Regions from separate parts of the Nocardioides aquaticus genome, predicted to be linked through region 1. Evidence: predicted binding sites of a transcription regulator. Region 1 holds the regulator's gene; each other region holds the start of a gene.
The links. The regulator LexA, encoded in region 1, represses DNA repair genes until DNA is damaged. The targets are predictions, from matches to a motif close to TCGAACANNTGTTCGA.
Positions count from the first base shown of each region.

Region 2: a site for LexA is predicted at 2,608-2,623, ahead of ENKNEFLB_RS16360 (LysM peptidoglycan-binding domain-containing protein). Genes of this name have one in related genera too.
Region 3: a site for LexA is predicted at 2,062-2,077, ahead of ENKNEFLB_RS11105 (HNH endonuclease signature motif containing protein). Genes of this name have one in related genera too.
Region 4: a site for LexA is predicted at 2,140-2,155, ahead of ENKNEFLB_RS15850 (DUF222 domain-containing protein). Genes of this name have one in related genera too.

Region 1 covers NZ_CP075371.1:4,013,050-4,016,642, forward strand. The annotation lists gene ENKNEFLB_RS19490 (N-acetyltransferase) at 1-248, opposite strand, end outside; gene ENKNEFLB_RS19495 (mismatch-specific DNA-glycosylase) at 245-796, opposite strand; gene ENKNEFLB_RS19500 (hypothetical protein) at 902-1,180, shown strand; gene ENKNEFLB_RS19505 (LysM peptidoglycan-binding domain-containing protein) at 1,326-1,658, opposite strand; gene lexA (transcriptional repressor LexA) at 1,984-2,697, shown strand; gene ENKNEFLB_RS19515 (MXAN_6640 family putative metalloprotease) at 2,793-3,593, shown strand, end outside.
Region 2 covers NZ_CP075371.1:3,383,892-3,387,484, reverse strand. The annotation lists gene secA (preprotein translocase subunit SecA) at 1-1,250, shown strand, start outside; gene ENKNEFLB_RS16365 (Rv3235 family protein) at 1,264-1,737, opposite strand; gene ENKNEFLB_RS16360 (LysM peptidoglycan-binding domain-containing protein) at 1,771-2,568, opposite strand; gene ENKNEFLB_RS16355 (hypothetical protein) at 2,674-3,237, shown strand; gene ENKNEFLB_RS16350 (sec-independent translocase) at 3,297-3,593, opposite strand, start outside.
Region 3 covers NZ_CP075371.1:2,299,393-2,302,985, forward strand. The annotation lists gene ENKNEFLB_RS11085 (hypothetical protein) at 1-557, shown strand, start outside; gene ENKNEFLB_RS11090 (hypothetical protein) at 580-903, opposite strand; gene ENKNEFLB_RS11095 (hypothetical protein) at 1,065-1,607, shown strand; gene ENKNEFLB_RS11100 (hypothetical protein) at 1,627-1,947, opposite strand; gene ENKNEFLB_RS11105 (HNH endonuclease signature motif containing protein) at 2,162-3,442, shown strand.
Region 4 covers NZ_CP075371.1:3,279,989-3,283,581, reverse strand. The annotation lists gene ENKNEFLB_RS15855 (hypothetical protein) at 1-443, opposite strand, end outside; gene ENKNEFLB_RS15850 (DUF222 domain-containing protein) at 865-2,055, opposite strand; gene ybaK (Cys-tRNA(Pro) deacylase) at 2,224-2,640, opposite strand; gene ENKNEFLB_RS15840 (LON peptidase substrate-binding domain-containing protein) at 2,713-3,378, opposite strand; gene ENKNEFLB_RS15835 (S-adenosylmethionine:tRNA ribosyltransferase-isomerase) at 3,388-3,593, opposite strand, start outside.

The sequences.
Region 1 (3,593 bases):
TCGGTCACGTCGATGCCCGGCTGCCCGAGGTCCTTGCGCAGGTGGACGTCGTCGCGGCCCGGCGTGGGGACGGGCTTCCGCCGGACGATCTCCTCGTACCCCAGGCGCCGGTAGAACGCGGGAGCCTGGAAGGTGAAGGGGGTGACGAACGCGTGCGTGCACCCGCGACCGACCGCCTTGGTCTTGAAGGTCGAACCGGTCGAGCTCATCGCTGAGGCGCTGATCGAGGGCGGTGTCGGTCCGGTCATGCGTCGGACGGTTCCAGGTCCGGACCCGCGAGGTCGGCGAGGTCCGCCATCTCCGCGAGCTCGCGCCACCAGGACACCCGGGTGGGACGGCCGTCGTAGTCAGGACGCCGGTTGGCGCCGCTGGGGCCGGGGAGCACGAACACCTGGGTGCGCCCGACGTACCACTCGGTGGCGCCGAGCAGCTTCGGTGGCCTGCGACCCAGCGCCCGGGCCGCCTGCTGGGCCGCGCCCTTGCCGGTGAAGGCCAGCCAGTCCGGCTCCCACCGCTCGACCTTGGCGACGAGGTCGTCGATGTCGGCGAGATAGCGGGTCCCGTCGGGAGACGGGCGCCCGACCAGGTCGGTCAGCCCCAGGCCGAGCGCGGGCAGCCGGTGGTCGTCCTCGGGGCGCAAGAGCGTGGGCGTCATCCCGGCGAGGTGCAGGCACTCCCAGAAGGAGTTGCCGGGGGTCGCGTAGTAGTGCTCGCGGGTCTTCGGACTGTCCTGACCGGCCTGGCCACAGAAGACCACGGCGGGATCCGGACCGACGATGTCGGGCAACTCCTCCACGCCCCCACCCTCTCGTCCTACACAATGACCCCCATGGGCGGAAAGCGAGCCGGGTCGCGACGAGGTCCCCGGCCCCAGCGACGAGTCTCACCGACCCTCCTGGGGTTGTCACTGGGGGTCACGCTGCTCGTCGTGGCGTGGGGCTACCTGGTCTTCGCGGCCATCGACTTCGGGTCCGAGGCGCGCGGCGGACGGGGCGAGGCGTGGTGGTTCCTCGGGCTCGCGTCGCTGGGTGCGGTGGCGTGCCTGTTCGCCGGGCTGATGCTGGTCGCGCGGATCCTGCGGCTGCTGGCGACCCCGCCGGCGGCTCCCTCCGTGGGGCACGCGAACGACGTCGACACGGTCGCGACGAGCGAGGGGTACGTCGGGCGCCGCGTGCGCTGACACGACTGGCAGATGCGTGAGGGGCGGGGCGGCCGTGGCCACCCCGCCCCTCAGCGTTCCCCTGCTCGTCGACGGGGTCGAGTCGTCGACGAGCCTCTAGCCCACCAGCGGCGCGGGTCGATGCGCCGGCGTGGTGGCCGACACGTCACCCGAGCGGGACGCGCAGCTCCTGACCGGCCTGCAGCACGCCGGAGTCGAGGTCGTTCAGCTCCTGGATGTCGGTGACGACCGAGGCGGCGTCGCCCTCACCGGTCGCGGCCACCGTCTCCTGGGCCAGGCCCCACAGCGTCTCGCCCGGGGCGACCACGACGACGCGGGTCGGGTCGGGGGTGTCCTCGCCGTCGGCCATCGAGGCCTGCGCCAGCAGGAGGCCGGCGGCGAGCAGGACGACCAGTGCGAGGAGGAGCACGGCCAGCCGGCCCCGACGCGTCAGACGCACGGTGGTGGTGGGGCGGGCAGACTGCAGGGTGGCGCTCATGGTGACCTCCTGGGGAAGGGGGCGGTCAGCGGTGCCGGATGCGGTGCTGACCACCGGGGTCGGTGGTGGACGAACCAATGTCTAGAGGCCGGCGCCGACAGCCCTCGGTGACGAGGCGGTCGGGCCCGGTCGATCAGACGTTCGATCGAACACCTGAGCGACAGTAGATCACCTGTTCGAACGAGCGCAAGACCCCGCTCGATCATTTGTTCGACAGCCTTGGCCGGTCACCCGCGACACGCGGGTTCGAACAGGTGTTTGAAGTGGGGGTGCCCGACGGTCTAGCGTCACTCCTGTCACACCGACCCCGGAGAGGTGCACCCGCATGCCCAAGAAGAACGTCAGCGAGCTGCCCGACGGCCCGGCGGACGCCACCGGGCTGACGCCGCGCCAGCAGCGCGTCCTCACGCACATCAAGGAGTGCCTCGAGGCACGCGGCTACCCGCCGAGCATGCGCGAGATCGGTGAGGCCGTCGGCCTCACCAGCACCTCGAGCGTCTCCCACCAGCTGCGCGTGCTGCAGGAGAAGGGCTACCTCAAGCGCGACCCCAACCGCCCGCGCGCCCTCGAGGTGTTCCTGCCCGAGCACATGGCCTCGCGCCGCTCGCTGGGCAGCGGCGAGGAGTCCAGCATCGACGAGACGGGCGTCGGCGACGTCGTCCCGCAGGCCGCCAACGTGCCGGTCGTCGGCCGGATCGCCGCCGGTGGCCCGATCCTGGCCGAGGAGCGGATCGAGGAGATCTTCCCGCTGCCGCGCCGCATCGTCGGCGACGGTCAGCTCTTCCTGCTCGAGGTCAGCGGCGAGTCGATGATCGACGCCGCCATCTGCAACGGCGACTTCGTGGTCATCCGCCAGCAGCCGACCGCCGAGAACGGCGACATCGTCGCCGCCATGATCGACGGCGAGGCCACGGTCAAGACCTTCCAGCGCAAGGACGGCCAGGTGTGGCTGATGCCGCACAACGCCGCCTACTCCCCCATCGACGGCACCCACGCCACGATCCTGGGCAAGGTCACCGCCGTCCTGCGCAGCCTGTAGGACCCGTCCCCGGGGTCGGGTGAGCGGTCCCGGGGATGTCGGGGGCGGCACGTACGCTGCGGGTTGCCCGCACCGCCCACCCCCGGGAGCCCCCCATGCGTCGTCCTGCCACCACCGCCCTGCTCGGGGGTGTGCTGAGCGTGCTGCTCCTGGCCCCGCTCACCGCGGTGCCGGCCGCGGCCGATCCCGACCCGGGCCCCGGCTCGGTCCCGGGCTCCGTTCCGGACTCGGTCCCGGTGCTGCCCGACGTCGTGCTGGGCGAGCGTCCCCCGCTGCCCGAGGAGACGCTGGAGGAGGTCCAGGAGCTCTTCGCCGACGGCGTCGGCGGGCCGGCCGCGGACCCCGGCGAGACCGAGCCCGGGCCCCCGGTGGCCGACGAGCGGGACGTCACCCTGGCGCTGCGCGACCTGCTCGCGGCGCGCGGCGACCTGTCCCGGCAGGACCGCGCCACGGCCGACGCCTACCTGGCGCGTCCCACCGACGGCAACGGCTCGCCCTTCGGCGTGCGCTACCGGGTCCGCGAGGCCGCCCCGACCTGCAACGCCGACGTGTGCGTCCACCGGGTCGACTCGACCGCCGACGCCGCCACGCCGCGCTTCGCCCGGCGGGTGCTCACCTCGGTGGCCGGGGTCCACGACACCTACGTCGCCGCGGGCTACCGCGCTCCCAGGAGGGACGGCCGGGCGCGCAACGACGGCGGGAACGCCAAGACCGACATCTACCTCGCCGACATCGGCGACAAGGCCATCTACGGCTACTGCACCTCCGACCCCGAGGGCCCGTACGACGGTGGTTCGGCGCGGTTCAGCACCTGGGCCTACTGCGTGCTCGACAACGACTACGTCCGCCAGCAGTACCCCCGGAACACGCCCCAGCAGAACCTGGACGTCACCGTC
Region 2 (3,593 bases), 630 kb from region 1:
CTGACGAGTACGAGGCCGCCTGGCCCGAGACCCTGGAGCGCCTCAAGACCCAGGTCGCGGCCGAGCACGACCAGGTCCGCGAGCTCGGCGGTCTCTACGTCGTCGGCACCGAGCGCCACGAGTCCCGGCGCATCGACAACCAGCTCCGTGGACGGTCCGGCCGCCAGGGCGACCCCGGTGAGTCCCGGTTCTACCTGTCCCTCGAGGACGAGCTGATGCGGTTGTTCAAGTCCGAGTGGGTCGACCGCGTGCTGACCATGATGAAGATCCCCGACGACGTTCCGATCGAGAACAAGCGCGTGACCAGCGCGATCGCCAACGCGCAGGGCCAGGTCGAGTCGCAGAACTTCGAGTCCCGCAAGAACGTCCTCAAGTACGACGACGTGATGGACCGCCAGCGGCGGGTCATCTACACCGAGCGTCGCGAGGTGCTCGAGGGCGCCGACCTGCAGGAGCAGGTCAGCGGGTTCCTCGACGACGTCGTGGAGGGCACCGTGCGCGGCTCGGCCCAGCAGTTCTCCGAGGAGTGGGACCTCGAGCAGCTGTGGACCGACCTGAACCAGATCTGGCCGGTCGGCGTGAGCATCGCCGAGGTCGAGCAGCAGGCCGGCAGCCGCGCCGACCTCGACGTCGACGAGGTCGTCACCCTGCTCAAGGCCGACGCCCACGCGGCGTACGACGCCCGCACCGCCGAGGTCGGCGACGAGGTGATGCGCGAGCTCGAGCGTCGGGTGCTGCTCTCGGTGCTCGACCGCAAGTGGCGCGAGCACCTCTACGAGATGGACTACCTGCGCGAGGGCATCTACCTGCGCGCCTACTCGCAGCGCGACCCGCTGGTCGAGTACCAGCGCGAGGGCTACGACATGTTCACCGCGATGATGGACGGCATCAAGGAGGAGGCCGTCGGCTTCCTGTTCAACCTCGAGGTCACCGTCGAGGAGGAGCCCGAGTCCGTGCTGGTCGCCCCCGACGGGGCCGACGCCGAGGTCGACGACGAGCCGATGCGTCGGGAGGTGCCGACGATCCGGGCCAAGGGCCTGGAGCGGCCCACCCAGCCCCAGGGCCTGTCCTACACCGCGCCCAGCGAGGACGGCGAGGCCGAGGTGCGCGCCGAGGGCGAGGTGGGCGACGACGAGTTCGCCGGCACGACCCGCAACGCCCTGTGCCCCTGCGGCTCGGGCAAGAAGTTCAAGCGCTGCCACGGCGCGGCGGGCGGACCGACCGGTCTGACCGCGCGCGCCAACGGCTGAGCGCGGCCCGCGCTCAGGAGAAGTCGAGGGCGGTGCAGACCCAGCGTCCGCGCCGCCGCTCGAACCGGGTGGCCACGGCCCGCGACCGCGGGCCGTGGGCGGCGTGCACGCCGGCCTCGACCACGCCCTCGGCGATCACGCAGGTGTGCACGCTGAGCACCCTCGGTCGTACCGGCTGGACCCGGGCGACGCCGGGGGTGTGACCGCCGGCGTGGGCCACCAGCCAGGCGCGGCGCTGCAGGTCGGAAAGGACCTCGCCGTCGACCCAGCGCACCAGCTGGCTGGCCGGGCGGTCGCCCCCGACGATCTCGAGCGCCGCCTGCACCACACGGCGTGCCCACGCCTCGACGGTCCGCGAGCCGTCGTCACCGGGCGGCACGGCCGCGACCGGCGGTGGCTCGCGCCGGGGGACCAGGGCCAGGGCGAGCGTGCCCTGGACCCCGACCATCGGCACGGGTGGGCGGAGCGGGACGACTGTCGAGGACATGGCGGTCTCCTTCGGGCGGTCGGGGTGGGCGGGTCAGGGACGGTCGAGGTCGAGCTGCTGGCCGGGGAGGACCAGGTCCGGGTCGGGGCCGATCCGCCCGGCGTTCGCGGCGTAGATCTCCTGCCAGCGCGCCGCCACGGCGGCGTCGTCGACGGGGCCCCCGGCGGAGCGCAGCTGGGCCTCCGCGATCGCCCACAGGGAGTCGCCCGGCACGACCCGCACGGTCGTGAGCGGCGCCGGGGGAGGTCCCGGGGTCGGGGTCCCGGACCCCGTCGCGGCGCGAGGGGGCAGGGCACGAGGGGTCGTCGACCTCGACCCCTGCTCGTGGGTGCGGGGTGCCTCACCGGCGACGCGGTCGGGCAGCGGCAGCCCGCGTGGCCCGGTGCTCGGCAGGTCGCCCGTCGCGGCGGGCAGGGCCAGGGCCGCGATCGGGTCCGTGCCGGCGCCGCCGGCGCCGCCGGTCCCGCCGGCAGCCAGCGCCGGAACGGCCGGTGCGGCGACCAGGACGCCGCCGCACGCCGCCAGGACGGCACGACGCAGCCACGGCGGCAGTCCGGCCGGTGCCGGCAGGTGCGCAGGGTCGGCCCCGGGAGCGGCAGCCACGACCAGGCGCAGGACGCCGGCCCACCAGCAGCCGCCCGCGACCAGGGCGGCCAGCGCGCACAGCGGGACCAGCAGCTCCTCGAACGAGGCGGAGCGCCAGGACCAGCCCTGGACGCCGGAGCGCACCGCGACCAGCTCGGGCAGCGCGAGGGCGGCGACCAGCAGCACGGCCAGGGTGGCCGCGACGACGACGGCCGCCCTCCGGGCGAGGTGCGGGGGAGGCGTCATCGGGTGCTCCAATGCGTGCGGTTGCGTCCGTTTGGATCAGACAACGCCTGTTCGACCCGGTCGTCAACCGGCCCTCCACAGCGGCCGCTCTGGCAGGCTGGCGCCATGGGCACAGACGAGCACCTGCTCGACCTCTTCGACGAGCTGGAGGGTCGGGCGGAGACGCTCTACGACGCCGACCGGGCGCCCGAGATCGCCGACCGGAGCCGCGCCGAGTACCGCGCGGTGACGCTGGCCAGCCGGCTGATGGCCTCCCTCGGGGACCCGGTGGTGGTCCGCGTGGTCGGGGTCGGGCCGGTGGCCGGCACCCTGGAGCGGGTCGGCGACGGCTGGTTCCTGCTGCGCGGCGCCGCGCAGGACTGGGCGGTGCCGCTCGTCGCGGTGCAGTCGGTCACCGGGTCCTCAGCGCGCTCGGTGCCCGAGGTGGCCTGGCCGCGGGTGGCCGCGCTGGGCCTGGCCGCCTTCCTGCGCCGGCTGGCCGAGGAGGGCCACCCGTGCGTGCTGCACCTGCGCGACGGGGGACGTCACGAGGGCACCCTGCTGCGGGTCGGGGCGGACTTCGTCGAGCTGCAGGAGGGCGCCGACGCGGCCCGCCGCTGCCTGGTCGCCCTGGTCGCTCTCGCCGCCGCCCAGGTCCGCCGAGATGACGCTTCCGGACAGCCGAGATGACGCTCCCGGACACCCGAGATGACGCTCCCGGACACTCCGGGGCACCTGGTGGTCGAGCCTCAGGTGGCCTCGGTGTCGTACGGCGGGACCTCGCCCTCGGCCAGCGTGCGCTGCGCGGTCCGGGCGCGCCGCTCCTCCTCGTCGGCCTCCTCCATCGCCTCGAGGATGTGCTTGCGCACGACCGCGCGCGGGTCGAGGTCGCGCAGCTCGAGGTCGGAGTAGGCCGGGCCGAGCTCGGTGCGGAGCTCGTCGCGCGCGTTGTTGGCCAGGTTGCGACCCTTGCGGATCAGCTGGCCGGCCTGCTTGGCCAGGTCGGGGAGCTTGTCGGGTCCGAAGACGACGATCGCGACGAAGGC
Region 3 (3,593 bases), 1.7 Mb from region 1:
CGACCTGGTTGGTCTCCTCCACGCTCGCCCTCGACCCCCGCCGTACCCCGCAGCAGCGCGACGTGGGCCGTGCGGTGGCCTTCGCCGCCCTCGCCGTCGGCGGGCTGACGGCCCTGCTCGGCGTCCAGGCCGTCACCACGACGCTGACCTGGCCCGACGTCCTGAGCCGCACCGTCGCGGCCCGCTGGCCGGCCGCCGACCTCGTCGTGGCCACGGGCGTGGTGCTGGCACAGCTGGTCACCGCCAACATCGTCGTACGCCTGCTGCTCGACGCGGTCGGCGTGCCGGCCACCACGAACGAAAAGCGGCTCAAGGGCGGGCGGGTGCTGGGCCCCATGGAGCGGATCCTGATCGTGGGTCTCGGTGCGCTCGGCGAGCTGACCGCCGCTGCGATCGTGGTCGCCGCGAAGGGCCTGCTGCGCTTCCCCGAGCTGCAGCGAGCGCAGCGCGGACCGGAGGCGGACGGCCCGAGCGACGTCTCGGAGTACTTCCTGATCGGCAGCCTGGCGAGCTGGCTGGTCGCGCTGGGCGGCGCCGCGCTGATCCACCTCGCCTGAGCGCGTGCCGAGCCGGCACCGCTCAGGCGGTGGCGGAACGGATCTGCTCGGCGAGCTTCTCGGCCGAGCGGGCGTTCTTCTTGCCGTCCAGGAGTGCCTTGCGACGCCCCGGGAGGGTGTCCACCGTCAGCTCTACCCGCGAGCCGGCTGCGGTCGGCGTGACGCGGACGCGGGCGTCGAGCTCCCAGCTCAGCATCGTCTTGCGGGTGACGAAGGAGATGGTGCGGCCGTCGGGGGTCTGGTCGCCGGGGCGGTGCTTGTTCTCGGCGACGACCTGGTGGACGCCCGCGGCCACCGCCTCCGGACGGGCAGCGATCTCGAACGTCGTGGTGGCAGAGGAATCCATGTCGTCTCCAGGGGTGGGGAGGGGGGAGCGGGGGCAGGAGGTGCGGGTGGTGACGATCCTCCCCCCACCCGCACCTAGCGTCGAGCGCACCGCGCCGCACGTGCTCGCCCAGAGAACGAGTGCAGGCCGCGCCTGATCTCATCGCCTCCAGGAGGAAAACCATGTCCCAGCGCAACACCACCGTCCGCAGCCTCCACGACCTCGGCCTCGCCGGCTGGTTCGGCGGCTCCCTGATGGGTGCGGTCGGCCTCAACGGTGCCGCGGCCCAGGCCCAGGACCCGCGCGAGCGTCTCAGCCTGTCGGCCGAGGGCTGGAAGCGCTGGGCCCCGGTCAACGCCGCCGCGATCGGCGCGCACGCCGTCGGCGGCGCCGGTCTCATCCTCGCCAACCGACGCCGCGTGCGCCAGCAGGACGAGGCCGCCGCCAACACCGCGATCAAGCTCGCCCTCACCGTCACCGCGGCCGGTCTCACCGCCTACAGCGGCGTGCTCGGCGCGAAGGTGCAGAAGGAGAGCGACCAGGGCGGCAAGGGTGCCACCGAGCCGTCCGACCAGGCCTCCGCCGGCCTCGCCGCGGCCCAGCGCCAGCTGCAGGCCGTGCAGTGGGCCATCCCCGCGATCACCGGCGTGCTCGTCGTGATGGGTGCCCAGCAGGGCGAGCAGCAGCGCCCGTCGCAGCAGCTGCGCACCCGCCTCGGCCGCTGAACGGCTCGCGCCGGGGTCGCTAGGACGCGCCGTCGGGGCGTCGTACGACGACGGCCCCGGCGTTGTCCGGCCACCCCGGCGGGGTGGCGACCTGCTTGAGGCGACCCACGGTCGTCTGGCCCCCGCCGGCGGAGAACGTGTCACCCACCGCATAGCGGGAGCCGGCGTACGTCAGGTGCGTGCCGTCCCAAGAGACGTCCTCCCGGTGGGCGACGAGCAGCGAGCTGCCGAGCGTCACCGCGCCGTGGAAGACCCCGAGGCGACCCAGCAGGATGCCCGGCAGCTGGGGGGCCCGCTCGTACGTCGTCAGCACGGCGTCACTGCGATCGGCTTCAGGCACGCCTTGGATCGTAGTGATCGGTGGGGGCGCGGGCCGAGGGGGTGAGCTCCCCGCCTCGCGGTGCGGGAGCGAGTGTAGTGAGCGCCTCTCGAGACCATCACTGCAAGCCTGTTAACGAACCTTTGATCGAATGTGGCCGTACTGGGTGTGCAAAACTGCCTCTGACCTGTTGAAACACCCCAGAACTGTCGGTGGCGAGTGCTTGGATTGATCCATGGCCACCGACAACGACACCACCACCGCACACCCCGTGCCGGCCGGTGTCCGCGCCCTGTCGGCGAGCGTGACGGCGTTGGCGGAGCGGCCGCTGTTCGCGTTGGACGCCGCCACCACCCGGCAGACGATCGTGGCCCTGTCCGAGCTGAAGTCGCGCCTCGCGGCCTACGAGTACGCCGTCCTGGCCCACGCCGAGGAGGTCCAGGTCGGCGCCGACACCGGCTGCACCTCCACCGGTGTCTGGGCCGCCAACGCCACCCGCTCGCCGAAGAACGTCACCGCCGCCCAGGTGAAGCTGGCCACCGCCCTGGAGTCCCGGTGGCACCGTGTGCGGGACGCGCTGGCCGACGGTGTCATGAACCCCGATCAGGTCCGGGTCGTGGTGAACGCGTTGGAGGACCTCCCCGACGACCTCGACGCAGCCCTCCTGGTCCAGGCCGAGGAGGCACTGGTCGCCTACGCCGTCGAGTTCGCTCCCACCGAGCTCAAGCAGCTCGGCGCGCACATCCTGACCCTGATCGCACCGCAGGTCGGTGAGGAGATCGACCGCAAGAGGCTCGAAGCCGCTGAGGCGAAGGCCGCGCAGAAGCGCAGGTTCACGCTGTCGTTCGACGGGCACGGCACCGCGCACGGGCGGTTCACGATCCCCGAAGTCCAAGGGCAGATGCTGCAGAAGCTCCTCCACGGGTTCGCTGCCCCTGGCCACGTCAACTGCACCTCCGCCAGCGACGACCCCGAGGGTGGGAAGCGGGAGTGGGTCAAGGGCCGCCCGTCGGCGCAGAAGCTGGGTGAGGCGTTCTGCGAGCTCATCGAGAACTACCCCCGCACGAGCGCACCGAAGGTCGGGGGAACGTCCGCGACGGTCGTGGTCGCGACGTTCCTCAAGGATCTCCAGGACGGCCTCGGGACCGCCACCCTGGACACCGGTGGGGAGATGACGGTCGCGCAGGTCCGGCGTCTGGCGTGCGAGGCCGAGATCATCCCGGTCGTCCTCGGCGGCGACGGGGAGATCCTCGACCTCGGCGACGGCAAGCGGTTGTTCTCCACCCCGCAACGGATCGCGATCGCGCTGCGTGACACGACGTGCACCGCCAGAGGCTGTGACTGGCCCGCCTACCTGTGCCATTTCCATCACGACACCTGGGTCTCCAAGGGTGGCAAGACCGACCTCAAGGACGGGCGGCTGCTGTGTCCGCACCACCACGCCCGCGCCCACGACCCCACCTACGACATGACCGTCCACGCCGACAACGAGGTCACCTTCCACCGACGGACATAAGCCGACCCAGCTCGGTCGATGGGTGATCTGCACCCACCAGGTGCACGGGGATCACCCATCGACCTGCGGAGGTTGGTCTCGAGACGCTCGCTGCGCTCGCTCCTCGACCACCCGGGTTCGACCGACCCCGTACCCGTCCGAAACCGCTACG
Region 4 (3,593 bases), 730 kb from region 1:
CGGCGCGCATTATTCTTGTACTCAGCAAAGAGCCAGAAGTAGTAGTGAGCACGGCGGTACCACGAAGCAAGCTCGTCATCGATGGACTGCAGTTCATCGTGATCGACAACTAGCAAGCCGTGACCGGTGGTTCGGTGCTGATCGCTGGACTTCACATGGAGTGCATCTGTGTGGGTGAACAGATTCTGGCAGCCAGGACTACATGCTTGAACGTAGACGTCGGCTGCGCACTTCTCAGCAGCCTCGGTGAGAATTTCTGCTACTACGCGACCGGCTGCCCTGGACACTCGCTTATCGGACTGCTGCTCCCACATTACAAGCAGGAAAACACCATCCCAGGCTACGTAGTAATTTCCAGACGGGAAGTCAGTTTCTCCACTGAATTCCTTCTGAGCCTGCCTAGAGACGGCTACTTGAAAATAGATTGGATCGGAGAAGTTCACGGAATGAAAGTGGTCGCTGCCATACAGGGCCTCTTCAGCCTGGGAATCCGAGCGAACCCGGGGGTACTTATCCGACCTCTGCGAAGCGTGTGCACGATGAGGCGGGCGGTCGAAGTCCTTTACTCGACTATCCAATTTTAGTGCATCGCAGAGGTTGCCGAGGATCTCCTCAGTTCCTCGTAAGTCGTTGCAGTCAGTTCGCAACATAACTAGTCCCTGCCTCGCCGCGAACGCCTTGCCCGGGACGGCTGGCTCTTTGACAACGACAGAGGCGCCCTCTGTCGCGGGTGCATCCGGCGCCGACTCGGCCACTACTGATTTCAAGACGCCCCCAAGATCGCTCACAGTCACTTCCGGGGCCGATCGTAGTTGTTGGCCCGTCAAGTTGTCTCGATCGACATTGGAAGAATGAGAGGGTTGTTTAATGACTTGTCGGGTCCTGGAGATCGGTCTTGCCGCCCTTGGAGACCCAGGTGTCGTGATGGAAATGGCACAGGTAGGCGGGCCAGTCACAGCCTCTGGCGGTGCACGTCGTGTCACGCAGCGCGATCGCGATCCGTTGCGGGGTGGAGAACAACCGCTTGCCGTCGCCGAGGTCGAGGATCTCCCCGTCGCCGCCGAGGACGACCGGGATGATCTCGGCCTCGCACGCCAGACGCCGCAGCTGCGCGACCGTCATCTCCCCACCGGTGTCCAGGGTGGCGGTCCCGAGGCCGTCCTGGAGATCCTTGAGGAACGTCGCGACCACGACCGTCGCGGACGTCCCGCCGACCTTCGGTGCGCTCGTGCGGGGGTAGTTCTCGATGAGCTCGCAGAACGCCTCACCCAGCTTCTGCGCCGACGGGCGGCCCTTGACCCACTCCCGCTTCCCACCCTCGGGGTCGTCGCTGGCGGGGGTGCAGTTGACGTGGCCAGGGGCAGCGAACCCGTGGAGGAGCTTCTGCAGCATCTTCCCCTGGGTCTCAGGGATGGTGAACCGGCCGTGGGCTGATCCGTGCCCGTCGAAGGACAGTGTGAACCTGCGCTTCTGGGCGGCCTTGGCCTCGGCTTCCTCGAGCCTCTTGCGGTCGATCTCCTCGCCGACCTGCGGTGCGATCAGGGTCAGGATGTGCGCGCCGAGCTGCTTGAGCTCGGTGGGAGCGAACTCGACGGCGTAGGCGACCAGTGCCTCCTCGGCCTGGACCAGGAGGGCTGCGTCGAGGTCGTCGGGGAGGTCCTCAAGTGCGTTGACCACGACCCGGACCTGGTCGGCGTTCATCACACCAGTGGCCAACGCGTCCCGCACACGATGCCACCGGGACTCCAGGGCGGTGGCCAGCTTCACCTGGGCGGCGGTGACGTTCTTGCGGGACCGAGTGGCGTTCGCGGCCCAGACGCCGGCCGAGGTGCACCCGGTGTCGGAGCCGACGGCGACCTCTTCGGCGTGGGCGAGGACGGCGTACTCGTAGGCCGCGAGGCGCGACTTCAGCTCGGACAGGGCCACGATCGTCTGCCGGGTGGTGGCGGCGTCCAACGCGAACAGCGGCCGCTCCGCCAACGCCGTCAGGCTCGCCGCGAGGGCGCGGACACTGCACGGGACGGGGTGCCCGCTGGTGTCCTTGGTCGTGGCCATGGATCAATCCAAGCACTCGCCACCGACAGCCCTGGGCCGTTTCCACAGTTCAGAGGCGGTTCTGCACGACCTAGACGGCTACATTCGATCAAACGTTCAGTAACAGTTTCGGGAGGTCTCGAGACGCTCGCTGCGCTCGCTCCTCGACCACCGGGGCCGCTTCGCGCGTCAGCGGCCGACGGGGGCCACCGTCGCGCCGGTGAGCCGGACCAGGTCCGCCGGGGCGAGGCCCACGTCCAGGCCGCGGCGACCCGCCGAGACGTAGACGCGGTCGTGGTCGAGCGCGGAGGCGTCGACGACGGTCCGAAGGCGGCGGCGCTGGCCGAGCGGCGAGATCCCGCCGCGGACGTACCCCGAGCTGCGCTCGGCGGCGACCGGGTCGGCCATCCGGGCCCGGGAGGCGCCGACCGCCCGGGCGAGCGCCTTCAGGTCGAGCTCGCCGGTCACCGGGACGACCGCGACGACAAGCACCCCGTCGGTCTCGGCGACGAGCGTCTTCAGCACGACGGCGGGGTCCAGCCCGAGCGCGTCCGCGGCCTCGAGCCCGTAGGAGGCGGCGCGGGGGTCGTGCTCGTAGGGGTGCAGCGTGTGCTCGACCCCGCGGCGTCGAGCACGACGGTCGCCGGGGTGCCCCCGCCCCGCCTGCGCGCCACGGGCCTAGTTGGGCGACCAGCGGGTGCGGGCCACGTCGGTGGCCGGCAATGAGGGGATCACGTTCATCGCCCGCAGCTCCGCGCGGAGCAGGTCGGTGACCATGGTCAGCCGTGCTGCGGTGTCCTCGGCCTCGAGCAGCGCCTGCCGCTCCGAGAGGGGCAGCGGGGCGCAGGCGGCCAGGGTCCACGACAGGTAGGTCGCGTCACGGGGGAGCGTGCCCTCGTACGGGTCGCTGCGGATCTGCGAGAGGGCCTCGCGGTAGGCGGTGAAGATCGCGCGTGCACGCACCAGCTGCTCGTCGGCCACCGGGGCGGTGCCCTCCGGCCGGTCGACGACGTGGCCGACGGGGAACTCGCCGGTCGTGTCGAGGTGCTGCAGCTCGAACCGGTCGACGCCGACCGCGACCACGTCGAAGGTGCCGTCGGGGTGCGCCTCGACGTCGGTGAGGCGCACCCGGCAGCCGACCCGGTAGAGCGACTGCGCGCCGTGGTCGCCGACCTCGTACCCCTCGCGGATGGCCACCGACCCGAAGAACCGCTCGGTGGGGTCCTCGACCCGCAGCAGGTGGTGCACCAGGGCGCGGTAGCGGTCCTCGAAGACGGTGAGGGGGACCTGGAGGCCCGGGTAGATCACCGAGCCCAGCGGGAACATCGGCAGCGTGGGGGACACGCGCCGAACCTACCCGTGCCGGCCACCCTCACGGTGCGGCAGGAGCAGGGCGCTGTCGCCGAACTCGTGCCAGAGGTACCCCGCGGCGGTGGCGGCGTCGTACGCCTCCTGCGCCAGCGCCGCGCCGGCCACCGCCTCGACCAGCAGCAGGTGGGAGGCCAGGGGGTCGTGCCAGCCGGTGACCAGGCCGTCGACGACGCGGGGCGGGTCGGCCG